Regions from separate parts of the Thioalkalivibrio sp. AKL17 genome, predicted to be linked through region 1. Evidence: predicted binding sites of a transcription regulator. Region 1 holds the regulator's gene; the other holds the start of a gene.
What was found. Region 1 encodes FliA, which starts transcription of late flagellar genes. Its sites were predicted from a motif close to GCTAAAGTTNNNNNNNNNNCNGCCGATA; they were not measured.

Region 1 (10,757 bases):
GGATCCCGGCACTTTGACCGCCGCGGTGCGGGTCGCGCTGTCGCGCTCCATCGTCCAGGACCTGGTGGGACCGGAGGAGGAGCTGCCCCTGATCGCCCTCGACCCTTCGTTGGAACAGCTTTTGCATAAGTCTCTGCAGGGCAGCAATGGCGACACCGTCGGACTGGAGCCGGGCCTGGCCGAACGCCTGCAACGATCGGTGGGCGAGGCCGCCCAGCGCCAGGAGGCGGCGGGACAGCCGGCGGTGCTGGTGGTGGCCCCGGAAATCCGCTCCTGGATCGCCGGGTGGCTGCGGGGCGCGGTGCGCAACCTGACCGTGCTCGCATTCACCGAGATCCCGGACAACCGGCGGATCCGGGTGGTGGCCACGGTGGGACAGGATGAAGCAGACAAGAAGTCGGCGTGATGTGCGAACGGGCATGGCCTGAAGCACCAGTCAACGATCGGCGGGAGAGCGAACGATGAATGTCAGACGATACCGGGCACGGGACATGCGCGACGCGATGCGCCAGGTCCGCGAGGAGCAGGGCGAGGACGCCGTAATCCTGTCCAGCCGCCGGGTCGACGGCTGGCTGGAGGTGGTCGCGGCCCTCGATGGCGGCGAGGCGCCCGCCGGAACGGCGGAGGGTGACGGCCGGGGTGCCCCGCGGCAGGACGACGCCGGTAGCGGGGCACGCTCCGCCCGGGAATCGGCGCGACAGGGTGTGCGCGATGAACCGGCCCCGCGCGGTGAGCACCCCCGCGCGCCGGAGCCCGCGGCGGCTTCCGCCGGCGGGGGGTCGGGTGCCGGGTCCCGGCAGCGACCGGCCCCGCAGTGGCCCACCGACCCCGAGGTGTCCGCGATGCGTCAGGAACTGCGGGATCTGCGCAGTCTGCTGACGCGGCAGTACGAAGAGAACGAGCAGGCCCGCTGGGCGGCGCGGCATCCACTGGCGGCCGAATGCAAGGCGCGGCTGATGGATCTGGGCTTCCGCGAGCCGCTGGCGCGCAGCCTGGCCGGCAGCATCCTCGACGATCACACCTCGGAGGAGGCATGGGAGCGCCTGCGGGCGCGCCTGTCGGGTGCCATCGTGACCGCGCGCGCCTCCATCCTCGACGAGGGCGGGGTGCTCGCGCTGGAGGGACCGACGGGGGTCGGCAAAACCACCACCATTGCACGGATTGCACTGCGCCAGATCCGCCGCATGGGGCCGGATTCGGTCACCCTGGTCACCATGGACGCCCAGCGCATCGGCGCGACGCGGCAGTTGCAGGCCTTCGGCCAGATGGCGGGAACCGCGGTGTGTGTGGTGGAAACCGAGGCCGAGCTGCGCGAGATGGCGCGGCGCTCGGCGGGCAGCGGGCACCTGATCCTGGTGGATACCGCCGGGCAGTCGCCGCGTACCGCTCCGCGGGAACCCCTGCTGACGGACATGCCTGCGGACGTGCGCGCGGAGACCTGGCTGGTGATCGCGGCCACTACCCAGGGCATGGCCCTGCGCCGGGTGCTGGAGGCTTTCGCCCCCACGGAACCCTCGGCCCTGGTACTGACCAAGCTGGACGAGGCGGAACAGCTGGGCGAGGTGCTTTCGGTACTGCTGGACCAGCCGCTGGGTGTTGCGTTCATGAGCGACGGCCAGCGCATCGCCGAGGATTTCCATCGCGTGGATACCGGACATCTGACCCGCCTGGCGCTGCAGGAAGAACCCGAGCACGGGGCGGCCGATGCCTGGGTCGACGAGGCGATGCAGGCCTGGCGGCGGCGCCAGGCGACGGAACGCGAGGCCCGGCGACCGCGATCCGCGGACGAGCCGGCCGCGGGCGAGGAGCCCGCGCCGCTCGAAATGATTCAACCGGTGCTGAAGGGACATCATGTCACACAACACTAAGCCCCTGAAGGTGGTCGCGGTGGCCTCGGGCAAGGGCGGGGTCGGCAAGACCAATGTCTCGGTCAACCTGTCGGTCGGACTGGCCCGACTGGGACGCGAGGTCATGCTGTTCGATGCGGACCTGGGGCTCGCAAACGTCGATGTGCTGCTGGGCCTGCGTCCGCAGCGGACGCTGCACGACCTGGTGACCGGGGACGTCGAGGATCTGGAAGACGTGATCATCGAGGGCCCGGAGGGAATCCGCGTGGTGCCTTCCGCGTCCGGGATCGCGACCATGGCCAACCTGAGCCGGCCGGAACATCACGGCCTGATCCAGGCCTTCAGCATGTATACGCGACCGCTGGACGTGCTGGTGGTGGATACCGCGGCCGGGTTGCAGGAGTCGGTGACCAGTTTCTGTCAGGCCGTGCAGGAGACCCTGGTGGTGGTCACCGACGAGCCGGCATCGATGACCGACGCCTATGCGCTGATCAAGGTCCTGCATCGGGATCATGGCGTGAACCGGTTCCGCGTGGTCGCGAACATGGTGCAGGGCCGTGCCGGGGCGGAACGCGTGATGCAGAAGCTGCAGGCGGTTTGTTCCACCTATCTGCCGGAGGTCATACTGGATCTGGTGGGCGTGATTCCGCTGGATGATGCCCTGCGCCAGGCGGTGCAGAAACGGGCGCCGGTGGTGCAGCAGTCCCCGGGCAGCCCGGCGGGACGGGCGTTCCTCGAGCTCGCGCGCAAGGTCGACGGCTGGCCGGTGGCCCGCGGCGCCAGCGGGGGGGTTGGATTCTTCGTCGAGAGGATGCTGCAAAGCGCATGAACACGCCAAAGAACAGACTTTCGGGATACGCCCGGGCGGGGACCGGGGGACCGGATCAGCTGGTCGCGGACCACGTCGAGCTGGTGAATCGGATCGCCCATCACCTGATGGCCCGGCTGCCGGCCTCGGTGCAGGTGGATGACCTGGTGCAGGCAGGCATGGTGGGGCTGATCGAGGCCGCGCGGCAGTTCGAAGGCGGCCAGGGGGCGACCTTCGCCACCTACGCCGGGATCCGCATCCGCGGGGCGATGATCGACGAGCTGCGTCGCAGCGACTGGACGCCGCGCTCGGTGCACCGCAACAGCCGGCGGATCTCCGAGGCGATGCAGACGGTGGAGGCCCGCGAGGGCCGCGCCGCTCGCGCTCCGGAGATCGCCGAGGAGCTGGGCGTCCCGGTGGAAACCTACTACCAGATGCTGGATGATCATGCCGGTGCCCATCTGTTCGCGCTGGACGAGGTGGGCGGCCCGGAGGGCGAGGCGGATCGCGTGCTGGAAGGGCAGGAGCAGTCCCCGTCGCGGCGCATCGAGGCCGGGGAGTTCCGCGAGGAACTGGCCGGCGCACTGGGCGATCTGCCCGAGCGCGAACGACTGGTGCTCAACCTGTACTACACCGAAGAACTCAACCTGCGCGAGATCGGTGCGGTGCTGGACGTGACCGAATCGCGCGTCAGCCAGATCCGCAGCCAGGCGGTGCACCGTCTGCGGGCGCGTCTGGGCTCGTGGCTCGAAGACGTCGAGTCCCTGCAGATATTCTAAGGTTCAAACACATTCCCGGAGCGAACTGTGGACAAGGGTATGAAAATCCTGATCGTGGACGACTTCTCCACGATGCGGCGCATCATCAAGAATCTCCTGCGGGATCTTGGCTTCAACAACACCATGGAGGCCGACGACGGGAGCACCGCCCTGCCGATGCTGCAGAACGGCGACTTCGATTTTCTGATCACCGACTGGAACATGCCCAACATGCCGGGCATCGACCTCCTGCGCGAGGTGCGCAAGGACGAGCGGCTGAAATCGTTGCCGGTGCTGATGGTCACGGCCGAAGCCAAGCGCGATCAGATCGTGGAGGCGGCAGAGGCCGGCGTGAACGGTTACATTGTGAAGCCCTTCACGGCCGAGACGCTCAAGGAGAAGATCGAAAAGATCTTCGAACGTATTGAAGCTCAAGGCTGAATACCGCGACCGGCTGACACGGCAAGAGAGACCCGATGACCGAACAAGAGAATGCCTCCGGGGAAGACCGGCTCGCGCTGGCGCGGGAGCTGGTGGGCGCTCTGGAAGGCGGTGACGAGGAGGCTTCGCGCCGCCTGATCCAGGAGCTCGCGCGGCCTTACGAGCGCGAACTGTTCGACGAACTGGGCAAACTGACCCGCGAACTGCACGAGGCCCTGGAGAGCTTCCGGGGCGATTCGCGTCTGGTCGAGCTGGCGCAGGACGAGATTCCGGATGCACGCGAGCGTCTGAGTTACGTGGTGACCCAGACCGAACAGGCCACGCACGAAACCCTGAATGCGGTGGAATCGTCCCTGCCGATTGCCGAGGCGTTCGCCGGGCGTGCCGCGGAACTCACCGAGAAATGGACCCGGTTCCGCAACCGCGAACTGTCGGTGGAGGAATTCCGCGAGTTCGCGCGCGAACTCGATGCGTTTTTCGAACAGACCGGCAAGGACACCGAAGAACTGCGCCGGTTGCTGTCGCAGGTCCTGATGGCACAGAGCTACCAGGATCTCACCGGGCAGGTGATCCGGCGGGTCATCCGTCTGGTCACGGACCTGGAGGAAAGCCTGGTCTCGCTGATCCGCCTGTCTTCCGGGCGCCTGGAGAAGGATGCCCGGGCGGCGGCCGAACAGGCCCCGGAGGCGGAAGAAACCGCACGCGAGGAGGACCGCCGCGGGCATGGACCCGCGGTGCCCCACACTCAAGATTCCGGCACGGATGTCGTTCAAGGACAGGACGAGGTGGACGATCTGCTGTCGAGCCTGGGGTTCTAGGGTCCGTCCCGGGATCCCCTTGCACCGGCAGCCATCTGCCGACGATTCGAGTCACCGGAACGGAGAGACCGCATGGCCATCGACCCCAACGACGAAATCCTCCAGGACTTCCTGATCGAGGCGGGGGAGCTGCTGGAAGGCCTGAACGAACAGCTGATCGACCTGGAACAGCATCCGGACGATACCGATCTGCTGAATGCGGTCTTCCGCAGTTTCCATACCATCAAGGGCGGGGCCGGTTTTCTCGGGCTGGACCCGCTGGTGACGGTCTGCCACAACGCCGAAGACGTTTTCAACCTGCTGCGCAATCACGAACGTCAGGTGGACGGTCATCTGATGGACACGATGCTGCGGGTCCTGGACTCGCTCAACGTGATGTTCGGCGAGCTGCGCGACGGCCAGGAGCCGACGCCGGCGCCCGAAGATCTGGTCGACACCCTGCGAAGCATGGCGCGCAACGAAACGGTCCCCGCCGCCGGCGGCGGGGACGAAGCCGCCCCGGTCGCGGAAGAAACGCCGGACGCGGCTCCGGCCGGGGAGGCAGCACCGGGATCGGCCGACGACTGGCCGGAGGAGGCGCTGGAGGAAGCGGCCGAACCGCCGTCCGCGCCGGAGCCGGCAGCGGATGACGCGCCGGGCGATGACGAAGTCCGCGTGGGTGCCGGGGACGAGATCACCGACGACGAGTTCGAGGCCCTGCTGGACAGCCTGCACGGAGACCAGCCACCGAAACCGGTGGATCCGGGCACGGCAGCGGAGGCGGCCCCGGAGGTCGCGGCTGCGGATGGCGGTGACGCGGGTGGGGGCGACGACGAGATCACCGACGATGAGTTCGAGAGCCTGCTCGACGAACTGCAGGCGAAAGGAGCCGGCCCACCCACCACGCCGGCCGAACCGGCCGAGCCGGGCCCGTCCGCCGCTGCGGAACCGGTTCCGGAAGGTTCGGCGTCCGCCGCCGGGGCCGGCGGCACCGAACACGCGGACACCGCGCCTGCCGCAGAGCCGGCGGCAGCCTCGCCCGGAGGCACGGGCGGGAAGGAACAGAAGGCGGAAAGTTCCGGTCCGGCGCCCACGTCCGGCGGTGGGCGCGGCGGTGCTTCCGGCGGGGGTGCCGGGGGCGGCGGCCAGGGCGGTGGCGGAAATCAGGGCGAGACTTCGGTGCGCGTGGATACCGAGCGCCTCGACGAGATCATGAATCTTGTGGGCGAGCTGGTGCTGGTGCGCAACCGGCTGAGCATGCTGCGCTCCGAGCACGTGGACGATGAACTGGGCAAGGCGATCAGTTCGCTGGCGCTGGTGACCTCCGACCTCCAGGCCTCGGTAATGAAGACCCGCATGCAGCCGGTGAAGAAGGTCTTCAACCGTTTCCCTCGCGTGATCCGCGATCTCTCCCGGAATCTGGGCAAGGAAATCGATCTGGAGATCTTTGGCGAGGAGACCGACCTCGACAAGAACCTGGTCGAGGCCCTGTCGGACCCGATGGTGCATCTGGTGCGCAATGCGGTGGACCACGGGATCGAGATGCCCGACGAGCGCGAGGCAGCCGGCAAGCCGCGGCGCGGCACGGTGGTCCTCGGGGCCGCCCAGGAGGGCGACCATATCGCCCTGATCATCAAGGACGACGGACGTGGCATGGATCCGGATGCGCTACGCCGCAAGGCGGTGGAAAAGGAGCTGATGGAGCCCGCGATGGCCGAGCGCATGACCGACCGCGAGGCCTTCAACGTGATCTTCATGGCCGGCTTTTCGACCAAGGCCGAGATCTCGGATGTCTCCGGCCGGGGCGTGGGCATGGACGTGGTCAAGACCAGCCTGAACCAGCTCAACGGCACCGTGGAGATCGAATCGGAGGTCGGCGTCGGCACGACGTTGCGGGTGAAGCTGCCGCTGACCCTGGCGATCCTGCCGGCGCTGATGGTGATCCTGGGCGAACGCCGTTTCGCGATCCCGCTGGCGGCGGTCTCCGAGATCCTCGATCTGGACCTCACCCAGACCCATTACGTGGACGAGCAGGAAGTCATTGTGGTGCGCAACCAGACCCTGCCGATCCATTATCTGTCGCGCTGGGCGAAGCCCGGCGTGGAACCGGAACCCCGCGAGAACGCCCATGTGGTCGTGGTCCATGCGGCCGACCGCAAGGTCGGCCTGGTGGTCGACGGTCTGGTGGGGCAGGAAGAAGTTGTCATCAAGCCTCTGGGCCAGAATCTTCAGGGGGTCAAGGGCCTGGCGGGCGCTACCATTACCGGCGATGGTGGCATTGCACTCATTCTGGATGTCTCGGACCTGGTCACCCTGCTGGTGAATCAGGTACCGGGCAGCGGGCGCGCGCGCCGGGCCGCCCGACGAGCTGAGGGCTGAGGATGCCGGTCAAGGTTCTGGTGGTGGATGATTCCGGGTTTTTCCGACGCCGGATTGCGGAGATCCTGAACGCGGATATCGGGATCGAGGTCGTGGGTACGGCCGAGGATGGCCAGAAGGCGGTCGACGCCGTGAAGGAACTGGACCCGGATGTCGTGACCATGGACATCGAGATGCCGGTGATGGACGGCATCACGGCGGTCCGCAAGATCATGGCCGACCATCCGCGACCGATCCTGATGTTCTCCAGCCTGACCACCGAGGGTGCCCAGGCAACCCTGGACGCGCTGGAGGCCGGTGCGGTCGACTTTCTGCCCAAACGCTTCTCCGACATGGCCGGGGACGAAGACAGTGCGCGTGCCCTGCTGCGCCGGCGGGTCCGCAGCCTGGCACGCAGCCGCGCTCGTTCCTCCAGCGCGCCGGGAGGGGACCGGCCGAAAACCGAGGCACCGGTCTCGGAACGCCGTCAGGCGGCGGACCGCAAGGCGAGCGAAACCGCGCGCGAGACCCCCAAGCCGCCGGTGGCCCGTCCGCCGGCACCGCTCAGCTCCCTGCGCGCGGTGCTGATCGGGACCTCCACCGGCGGGCCGGTGGCGTTGCAGGAGGTGCTCAAGCACCTGCCGGCGAACTTTCCGCTCCCGGTGGTGCTGGTCCAGCACATGCCGGCAAGCTTCACCCCGGCGTTCGCCGAACGACTGGACGCGATCTGCCCGATCCGCATCAAGCAGGCGGTGGACGGCGACTTCCTGCGTCCGGGCACGGCTCTGCTGGCCCCCGGTGGCCAGCAGCTGACGCTGGAACGCGGTTCCCAGACCCGCGTGCGGGTGACCGAGAGTCCGGCGGGCACCATCTACAAGCCGAGCGTGGACGCGGCCTTCGAATCGGCCGTCGATGCGCTGCGCGGCCAGGTCCTGGCCGTCATCCTGACCGGCATGGGGGCGGACGGCCGCGAGGGCGTGCGCGCGCTGAAGGGTTGCGGGGCCCAGGTGTGGTCACAGGATGCGGCGACCTCGGTGGTGTACGGCATGCCGGCGGCCGTCGCGGAGGCCGGATTGACGGACCACGTGTATCCGTTGCAGGAGATCGGGCCGGCACTGGTCAAGGGGTTCTGCTGACGTGGATATCCTGAGCCTCATCGGGATTCTCCTGGGGCTCGTTGCGGTGCTGGGCGGCAGCATCGCCAAGGGTAGCGGGATCGGTGCGCTGTGGAATGCCGCGGCGTTCATCATCGTGGTGCTGGGAACCCTCGGCGCGACGCTGGTGCAGGCGCGCCTGGGAGTCTTCATGCACGGCATGAAGATGCTGCCGTGGGTCTTTCGTCCGCCGGCGATCGACAACGCTGCGATGATTCGCCGCGTGGTGGAATGGTCGAACATCGCGCGCAAGGAAGGACTTCTCGGACTGGAGAGCGTAGCCGAAGAGGAACGCGACCCGTTCGCCCGCAAGGGGCTGCAGCTGCTGGTGGACGGATCCGAACCGCAGGTGATCCGGCAGATCCTGGAATCCGACGTGGACAACCGCGAGGCCTTCGATCTGCAGGGCGCCAAGGTCTTCGAGAGCATGGGGGTGTATGCGCCCACGCTCGGCATCGTGGGCGCGGTCATGGGGCTGATGGCCGTGATGCAGAACCTGACCGATCCGGATCGCCTGGGCGCCGGGATCGCGGCCGCGTTCGTGGCCACGGTCTACGGGATCGCTTCGGCGAATCTGCTGTTCCTGCCGGTGGCCAACAAGCTGAAGGCACTGGTGCAGGAACGCTCCCGTCACCAGGAGATGCTGATGGAGGGTCTGATCGCGATCGCGGAGGGAGAGAACCCCCGCAATATCGAGAGCAAGCTCGGCGGCTACGTGCACGGGTAGGACGAACATGGCCCGGCGCAAACATCAGGAGGAGGAAGCCAACCACGAAGCCTGGGCGATCCCCTACGGCGACCTCGTGACGCTGCTGCTCGCATTTTTCGTGGTGATGTATGCGATCTCCTCGGTCGACGAAGGCAAGTACCGGGTGCTGTCCGACTCGCTGGTGGAAGCCTTCGGGACCCCGGGGCAGCTGGAACCGATCCAGGTCGGCGATCCCGGTGTGGTCGCACCACCGTCGGACGCGGACGTACCGCGTTCGCTGGCGCCCATCGACATCCGGCCGGGGCTGCTGGACGAGGGCCCGCAAGCTCTGGACCGGGCGGCCTCGGGTCTGTTCGAGGAGCGCGGTGACGAAGATCTGCAGGGCCTGCTGGACGAGATCGCCGAGGTCGCCGCCGAGATCGAATCGGCGATGGCACCGATGATCGAGGACGGGCAGGTGGACGTGACGCGGGACACCTACTGGCTGGAGATCGAGATCACCAGCCAGTTGCTGTTCCCCAGCGGCGAGGCCACTTTGAACCCGGACGCGGAGCCCGTGCTGGAAGATATCGCGGGGGTGCTGGCGCCGCGCGCGGCGCGCATTCACGTCGAGGGGCATACCGACAATGTGCCGATTACCACCGCGGTCTATCCTTCCAACTGGGAACTGTCCGCCGCGCGGGCGGCCACAGTGGTCAGGATGTTCGAACAACAGGGCATGGACCCGGCCGACATGGTGGCGCTGGGGCACGGGGAATATCGACCGGTGGCGGACAACGAGACCGCGGCCGGGCGGGCGGAAAACCGCCGGGTGGCGATCGTGGTGCTGCCCGGGGCTCCCCCGCGCGAAGACGGACAACGGGAACCGGAACAGCTGCGCGACGAATTGCCGTCGCCGTAGCCACGAGAGGACGTCGCATGAAGATCTGGGCAGTGGCCAACCAGAAGGGCGGGGTGGGCAAGACCACCACGACGGTGACCCTGGGCGGACTGCTGTCCGGTCCGGACCAGCGTGTGCTGCTGGTGGACATGGACCCTCACGGCTCGCTCACCGCGTATTTCGGACACGACCCCGAGACCGCGACGCGTGGCGTGTACGAACTGTTCAATCAGGCGGTGGAAGGCGAGCGTCCGGACCCGGCCGGGCTGATACGCGAGACACCGTTCCCGGGACTGGATCTGCTGACCGCGAGTACCGCGCTGGCGACGCTTGACCGTCAGCTCGGTACGCGGGGCGGCATGGGGCTGGTGCTGCGTCATGCCCTGGAGGGCGTGCAGGACGACTACGACTATGTCCTGATGGATTGCCCGCCGATGCTGGGCGTGCTGATGGTGAACGCCCTGGCGGCCTGCGACGAACTGCTGGTCCCGGTACAGACGGAATTCCTCGCCCTGAAGGGGCTGGAGCGCATGATCAACACCCTGACGATGGTCCAGAAATCGCGCAAGGCACAGCTGAACTACCGCATCATCCCGACCCTGTTCGACCGGCGAACCCGCGCGGCGCACGAGGCGCTGGCCGAGTTGCGGCGGCAGTACGGCGACGAGGTCTGGTCCGGGGTGATTCCGGTGGATACCAAGTTCCGTGATGCCTCCAGCGCAGGACAGCCGCTGTGCTTCATGATCCCGGATGCCCGCGGCGTGCTGGCCTATGCCGACCTGCTGGAAACCATCGGCGGACGGCTGCCCCGGACCCATGGGGAGAGGAGACAGGCAAAATGAGCCGTCACCGGCAACAGAACGGGCCGCTGCTCGCCGAGCCACAGGCCCTCGAGGACTACTTCGGCGACCTGCTGGATGCGCCGGAGCCGGCCCCCGCCGAGCAGAAGGAGGAACGGACCGCGCAGGATTCGCGTACACCGGTGGCCGAGGCACCGGCCGGCCC
Region 2 (6,809 bases), 420 kb from region 1:
CAGTGCCCGCAGCGTGGTCGAGGAAGTCCACGGTGTGCGCGATCGCCTGGAGCAGCTGAGCCAGTCCATCCGCACGATTGACGAGATGACCACCCAGATCGCCAGCGCGGCCGAGGAGCAGAGCACCGTCTCCGAGGAGATCAACCGCAACGTGCAGAACATCAGCACCGTGGCGGACGAGAGCTTCAGCGCCTCCAGCCAGGTGGCCACGGCCAGCGAGCAGCTTTCGCGACTGGCGTCCGAATTGCGCCAGCGCGTGGAGCGTTTTCGGGTGTAGGATAAGACGGGTCGAACGGTGGAAGGCCGGAGGCCCGCATGTCCACAGCAAGGAACGCCGTAGATCGGCTATGGCGAATGCCTGCGCCCACGCTGGTGGTCGCGGGCTTTTTTGTACTCGCCGGATGTGGTGGCGATACTTCGCGGGACGACCCGACGATGCTGCGGGTGGGGCTGTACGAGAACGAGCCCAAGATCTACACACGGGAAGACGGACGCCCGGCCGGGCTGTTCCCGGTCCTGCTGGAGGCCCTGGCCGAGCGGGAAGGGTGGCGCCTGGAGTACCGGGACTGCCAGTGGGCCGAATGCCTGGCGCAACTGGAGGGGGGCGAACTGGACCTGATGCCGGATGTGGCCCTGACCGGGGAGCGCGAGCATCGGTTTCGTTTCCACGAAATCCCGGTCGCGCAGTCATGGAGCCAGGTCTATGCCCCGCGCGAGGCGTCGGTGCGCTCGCTGGCGGACCTGACGGACCAGCGGATCGCGGTGCTGGAGGGTTCGGTGCACGAGGGCTGGCTGACCCGGGAGATGGAGCCGTCGGGGGATGGTGAGCCGCGCCTGGCAAGCCGCCAGTCTCTGGACCGGGTGCTGGAGGCGGTGGACGCGGGGGCTGCGGACGTCGCGGTGACCAACAATTTCCACGGCGGGCGTCACGCGGAGCGCTCCGGACTGTTCGAAACGCCGGTCTCCTCCGACCACACGGGGCTGTATTTCGCCGCCTCGCCCGCGCTGGACCCGGCCATCCTGGAGGCCGTGGATCGTCATCTGGCTTCGTGGAAGGGCACGCCCGATTCACCGTATCACCGGGCCATGGCCGAGACGCTGACCCCGGAAGTCCGGGGGGTGCTGCCCCGCTGGGCGGCGCCGGTCCTTGCGAGCGCGGGCGGGCTGGCGCTTCTGTTCGGCGTGCTGGCACTGGTCCTGCGCTGGCAGGTGCGGTGGCGCGCGCGGGAACTGAAACGGGCCAACCGCCGCTTTCGGCATCTGCTCGACAGCTCGCCGGTGGTGATCTACTCGCTGTCCTCCGCCGGGGACCCGCTGCACTGGGTCAGTGGCAACCTCCATCCGCTGTTCGGCTACTCCCCCGAGGAAGCGCTGCGACCCGGCTGGTGGCGTGAATGTCTGCATCCGGAAGACCGAACCCTGGCCCGGCGGGCGCGTGAACAGGCGCGGGAGCAGGGACATGCGGTGATCGAATACCGATTGTATGACGCCCGGGGCCGGGTGCGCCGCGTGCGGGACGAGATGCAGTGGAGTCCCGCGCCCACCCGTAGTGGAGTGGGCGAGATCATCGGCAGCTGGACCGACCTGACCCAGAGCTTTGAACAGCGTGAGCAGCTGCGCCTTCTGAGCCATTACGACAGCCGGACCGGGCTGCCCAATCGGACCCTGCTGCACGACCGGATCGGACATAGCATCGAGATGGCGATGGGGCAGGACGAGTCGCGACGGCTGATCGTCCTGCTGGATGTCGACCGCTTCAAGGGGCTGAACGAGACGCTGGGCACGGCGCTGGCGGACCAGGTCCTCCTCGGCGTCGCCCAGCGTCTGTCACAGTATGCCGGCCCGCAGGACACGGTGGCGCGCTCCGGCGCGGACGAGTTTGCCCTGCTGCTGGAACGGCCGCCAGCGGGGGAGGCCCGCGAGCAGTGGCTCGACGGACTCCTGGACGTGCTGCGCGAACCGTTCCGGCTGGCGGGACGGTCCCTGCGGGTTACCGTAAGCGCGGGCTATGCGGAATTCCCGGTGGACGGGGCCACCACCGAAGAACTGGTGACCGCGGCGGAACTGGCGCTGGACGAGGCGCGGCGCGGAGGAGGCAACCGCCGGGAAGCCTACGTCTCCGGTCTGGGGGAACGCACATCGCGGCGCACCCTGCTGGAAAGCGATCTTCGCGAGGCGCTGGTGCGCGAGGAGTTCGAGCTGTTTCTGCAGCCCCAATATGGCCTGGACCCGTTCGTCCTGACCGGGGTCGAGGCACTGGTACGCTGGAACCACCCGGAACGGGGCCGGGTGTCCCCGGGGGAATTCATCCCGCTGGCCGAGGAAACCGGGCTGGTCATGGCGATCGATCAGTGGGTGCTGGACCAGGCCTGCGCCCACCTGGCGGAGCGGGATGCGCAGGGGCTTCATGTCCCCCGCATGGCGGTGAACCTGTCGGTGATGGAGCTGGAAGACGGGCATCTGACCCGAATGGTGCAGTCGGTCCTGGACCGCTACGGCCTGCAACCGCATCGCCTGGAACTGGAAGTGACCGAGACCATGCTGATGCGTACTCCGGAGAACGCACTGGCCGAGCTGGGGCGGCTCAAGGAGCTGGGAGTCGAGCTGGCAATGGACGATTTCGGCACCGGCTATTCCAATCTGGCCCTGCTGCATCGCATGCCGCTGAACCGCCTCAAGCTGGACCAGTCGCTGGTGCAGGATATCGGGCGTTCCCGCTCCAACGAGGACATCATTCGTGCGATCCTCGCGCTTGCGCGGACCCTGGATCTTGAAGTGATTGGCGAGGGTATCGAGACCGAAGCGCAGCGTGATTTCCTGCTGCAGGTCGGGTGTCGCGAGGGGCAGGGGTATCTGTGGTCCCCTCCGGTGCCGGCCGAGCAGTGCCCCTGCCGTGATTGAGCCAGCCCGCGCTGGCTTGTAATGGGGCCGGGAAGGCCGTATGGTGGCGGATTACCGAACGCCTCGCCCGTCAGCGTCCGTTCACTTGATCGTTTCGATCCCCCCGATGTCGTCTTCCCCGATGGGTGCCCCTTGGCCGAGCGTTGAGCGGCGGGTTGCGCTGGAGCACTCATGTCTGACCAACCGACTTTTGCCGGCCTGAATCTGGCCGAGCCCCTGCTGCGCGCGCTTTCCGCCGCCGGCTACACCCATCCCACGCCGATCCAGGCCGGGGCCATCCCCGAAGTGCTGGCCGGTCGCGACCTGCTGGCCGCGGCCCAGACCGGAACCGGCAAGACCGCCGGCTTCACCCTGCCAATCCTGCAGAAGCTGGCGGAAAATCCGCCGGCGCGCGCCGGCAACGGCCGTCCGCGCGCCCTGGTGCTGACCCCGACGCGGGAGCTGGCTTCCCAGGTTCACGATTCGGTGAAGACTTACGGCCAGCATCTGGAGCAGCGCTCCATGACCATCTTCGGTGGGGTGGGCATGAATCCGCAGATCCGCGCGCTGCGCAGCCGCATGGACGTGGTGGTAGCCACGCCCGGGCGCCTGCTGGATCACGCGAACCAGAAGACGATCGACCTGTCCGGGGTGGAGATCCTGGTGCTGGACGAGGCGGATCGCATGCTCGACATGGGCTTCATCCGCGACATCCGCAAGCTGATCGCGATGCTGCCGAAGAAGCGGCAGAACCTGATGTTTTCGGCCACCTTCTCCAATGACATCCGCAAGCTGGCCGACGGCCTGCTGACCGACCCGGCCTGCGTGGAAGTGGCGGCACGCAACACCGCCTCGGAGAGCGTGGAGCAGAAGGTCCACCTGGTGGAAAGCCATCAGAAGCGGGATCTGCTGAGCCATCTGATCCGCAGCAACGACTGGGAGCAGGTGCTGGTGTTCACGCGGACCAAACACGGGGCCGATCGCCTTGCGGACAAGTTGACCAAGGACGGGGTGCAGTCCGCCGCGATCCACGGCAATAAGAGCCAGAACGCCCGCACCCGGGCACTGGAGCAGTTCAAGTCCGGCCGTGTGCCGGTTCTGGTCGCCACGGATATCGCCGCGCGCGGGCTGGACATCGACCAGCTGCCGCAGGTGGTCAACTTCGAGCTGCCCAACGTGCCCGAGGACTATGTGCATCGCATCGGCCGCACCGGCCGCGCGGGGTGTGAAGGCTCGGCGCTGTCGCTGGTTGGCGGCGACGAGCTGAAGCTGCTGGCCGGGATCGAAAAGCTGATCCAGCGTCCGATCGAGCGGATGGAGACCGACGGCTACGCGGCGCCGCAGCCGGTGGCGGATGACCGCCCCCGCCGTGGCCGTGGCAAGGGCAGTGGTGCTCCCCGTGGCAAGGGCAACGGAAATGGCGCCGGCAATCGTTCCGGACGCGGCGGAGGTGGCCCGCGGCAGGGGCAGGGCCGCGGCGCCGAAGGCCGGGGTCGCGGTCAGGCCGCCTCCGGGCGCCGCTGACACGGCTTCCCCGGTGTCGCGGCGCGGCACCGGGGAATGCGGGGCGAGCGTCTTCCGTCCGCTCCCGAAGAAATGTGAAGTAGTACACGAAACGCACCTCCCGGGGTGCGTTTTTTCGTGGGGCTCAAGGCGGCTGGAGATTGGCCGTCAAAGGGATCAGGAACCGGAGGATGACGATGAAGATACAGGGCCTGCGCCTCAAACTGATCCTGCTGGTGATCGCGGTCAGCACCATCCCGCTGTCCATCATGGGCGGGGTGACCTTCCACAGCATGAAGGGTCAGCTGAACGCCAGCCTGGAACAGACGCTGATCAACGTCGGCGAGCAGGTGCAGGCGGCAGTCGACCGGCGCGTGGTGGAACACGGTCAGGCTCTGCGCAGCGTGGCCCGGGCCGAGCTCGCCGATCCGCGGGATGCGGAAACGGCGCTGGAAGGGTTGCGTGCCGAGTACGAAGGGTTCCGCTGGGCCGGCCTGCTGGATGACGCCGCGGAAGTCGTGGCGGAGTCGGGGCGCATGGCCGAACGCGCCGGCGCGGGCCCGGGCGCCACCCGAGAAGGCAAGGTGCGCGCGGCGCAGGCCGGTGACCGCCTGCTGGATGTCGACGTCGGGGCGGACTCCGCCGACGGGCGCTTCATCACCTATCTGGAACCCCTGGATGACGGCCGGGTCCTGGCGGCACAGCTGCCGATGGACGCCGTCAAGTCGGTGTCTGACCGCGTGGCGATCGGAGAGACCGGTCGCGCCACACTGTTCAACGGCGACGGACGGCTGATCGGGCACCGGAACATGGACCGGTTCGGGTACGACATGAGCGAATACACCATCATGCAGGCCCCGCTGCGCCATCGCGAAGGGGACCCGGGCGGCGAATTCCTCAGCGGCGACGGTGACCGCAAATGGGGTCTGACCCGGATGCTCCCGGAAATGGCGCAGGAGTATGACGTCCACTGGGGCCTGATCGTCGACCAGACCCTGGGCGAGCTGTATGCCCCCGTGAACATGCTGTGGTGGCTGTTGTGGGGGCTCTGGGTGGTGGCCTTCCTGGTCGCCCTGGCCATTGGCTGGATCTACGCCGGGGTGCTGACCCGGCCGCTGGAGCGTCTGGCTACTGGCCTGGAAGCGGTGGGCAGCGGCTCGGCAGATCTGGGGTATCGCGTGGATATCGCCACGCGCGACGAGATCGGCCGCACCGGCAGTGCGTTCAACCAGGTGATGGAACGGCTGTCGGGACTGATAGGCCAGGTCGCGGACGCGGCCGACGGCATCGCCGCCTCGGCGCGTCAGCTGGAAGGACGCAGTGCGGAACTCAGCCGGGCGACCGGCGAGCAGCGCAGTGACGTGGAGCAGGTGGTGACGGCGATGAACGAGATGTCGGCCACCGTGCAGGAGGTTGCGAACAATACCCAGAGCACCGCGGAGCAGGCCGATCAGGCGACTCAGGCGGTGCATGGGGGGCGCGACGTGGTGTCCGCCACGCAGGAGACCATCAATGCCCTGGCCGGGGAGATTAACCGCTCGCGCGACGTGATCGACGAGCTCAAGGGCGACAGCGACAACATCGGTACGATCCTGCAGGTGATCGAGGAGATCGCCGACAAGACCAACCTGCTGGCGCTGAACGCGGCCATCGAGGCGGCACGTGCCGGGGAGGCCGGACGCGGCTTCGCGGTGGTGGCGGACGAGGTCCGGCACCTGGCGCAGCGCACCAACGACTCCACCGGGGAGATCCGCGGGATCATCGAGCGGCTGCAGGGCGCGGCCGGCCGTGCGGTGGAGGCCATGGATGCCAGTCAGCAGCAGGCCGAATCCAGCGTTGGCAAGGCGGAGGAGGCCCGCAGTTCACTGGACGCCATCGACCAGTCGGTCAGCACCATCGACGACATGACCCGGCAGGTGGCCAGCGCCACCGAGCAGCAGAGCCAGGTCGCCGAGGAGATCAACCGCAACGTGCACCATATCAACGATCTGGCGGCCCAGAGTGCCGACGGCGCGACCGATATGCAGCAGGCGGTGGAGGCCCTGGAGGGCCTCGCCCGACAGCTGCAGCAGGAGGTCGCCGGCTACCGCAAGTCCGGCGACTGAGGCGAACCCGGGCGCTTACTCGGCGCCCAGGGCCCGGGCGTTCTCCGGGCCCCAGCCCAGCCGCACGCGGCCGGCGTGTTCGATCACCGGACGGCGGATCAGGGTCGGCTTCTCCAGCATCAGGGCCAGTGCGCTGTCCTCGTCGAGGGCCTCGCGCTGTTCCTTCGGCAGCTGGCGCCAGGTTGCGCCGCGGCGGTTGATCAGGGCCTCCCAGCCCAGCTCCATCGCCCATTCCCGCAGGCGTTCGGCATCCAGCCCGTCCTTGCGGAAATCCACGAAGCGATATTCCACGCCGGCCGCTTCCAGCGCCCGGCGTGCCCG

Region 2: the regulator FliA is predicted to act here: its motif matches at 4,527-4,554, upstream of D577_RS14515 (methyl-accepting chemotaxis protein).

The regions. Positions count from the first base shown of each region.
Region 1 is NZ_KB898764.1:461,457-472,213, forward strand. Features, by position in the region: gene flhA (flagellar biosynthesis protein FlhA) at 1-406, shown strand, start outside; gene flhF (flagellar biosynthesis protein FlhF) at 462-1,868, shown strand; gene D577_RS0102120 (MinD/ParA family protein) at 1,852-2,676, shown strand; gene D577_RS0102125 (RNA polymerase sigma factor FliA) at 2,673-3,434, shown strand; gene D577_RS0102130 (chemotaxis response regulator CheY) at 3,474-3,854, shown strand; gene D577_RS0102135 (protein phosphatase CheZ) at 3,890-4,672, shown strand; gene D577_RS0102140 (chemotaxis protein CheA) at 4,745-7,030, shown strand; gene D577_RS0102145 (chemotaxis response regulator protein-glutamate methylesterase) at 7,033-8,145, shown strand; gene D577_RS0102150 (flagellar motor protein) at 8,147-8,890, shown strand; gene motD (flagellar motor protein MotD) at 8,898-9,773, shown strand; gene D577_RS0102160 (ParA family protein) at 9,791-10,594, shown strand; gene D577_RS0102165 (chemotaxis protein CheW) at 10,591-10,757, shown strand, end outside.
Region 2 is NZ_KB898764.1:40,873-47,681, forward strand. Features, by position in the region: gene D577_RS0100210 (methyl-accepting chemotaxis protein) at 1-277, shown strand, start outside; gene D577_RS0100215 (EAL domain-containing protein) at 355-2,901, shown strand; gene D577_RS0100220 (DEAD/DEAH box helicase) at 3,073-4,404, shown strand; gene D577_RS14515 (methyl-accepting chemotaxis protein) at 4,575-6,488, shown strand; gene D577_RS0100230 (ArsC family reductase) at 6,504-6,809, opposite strand, start outside.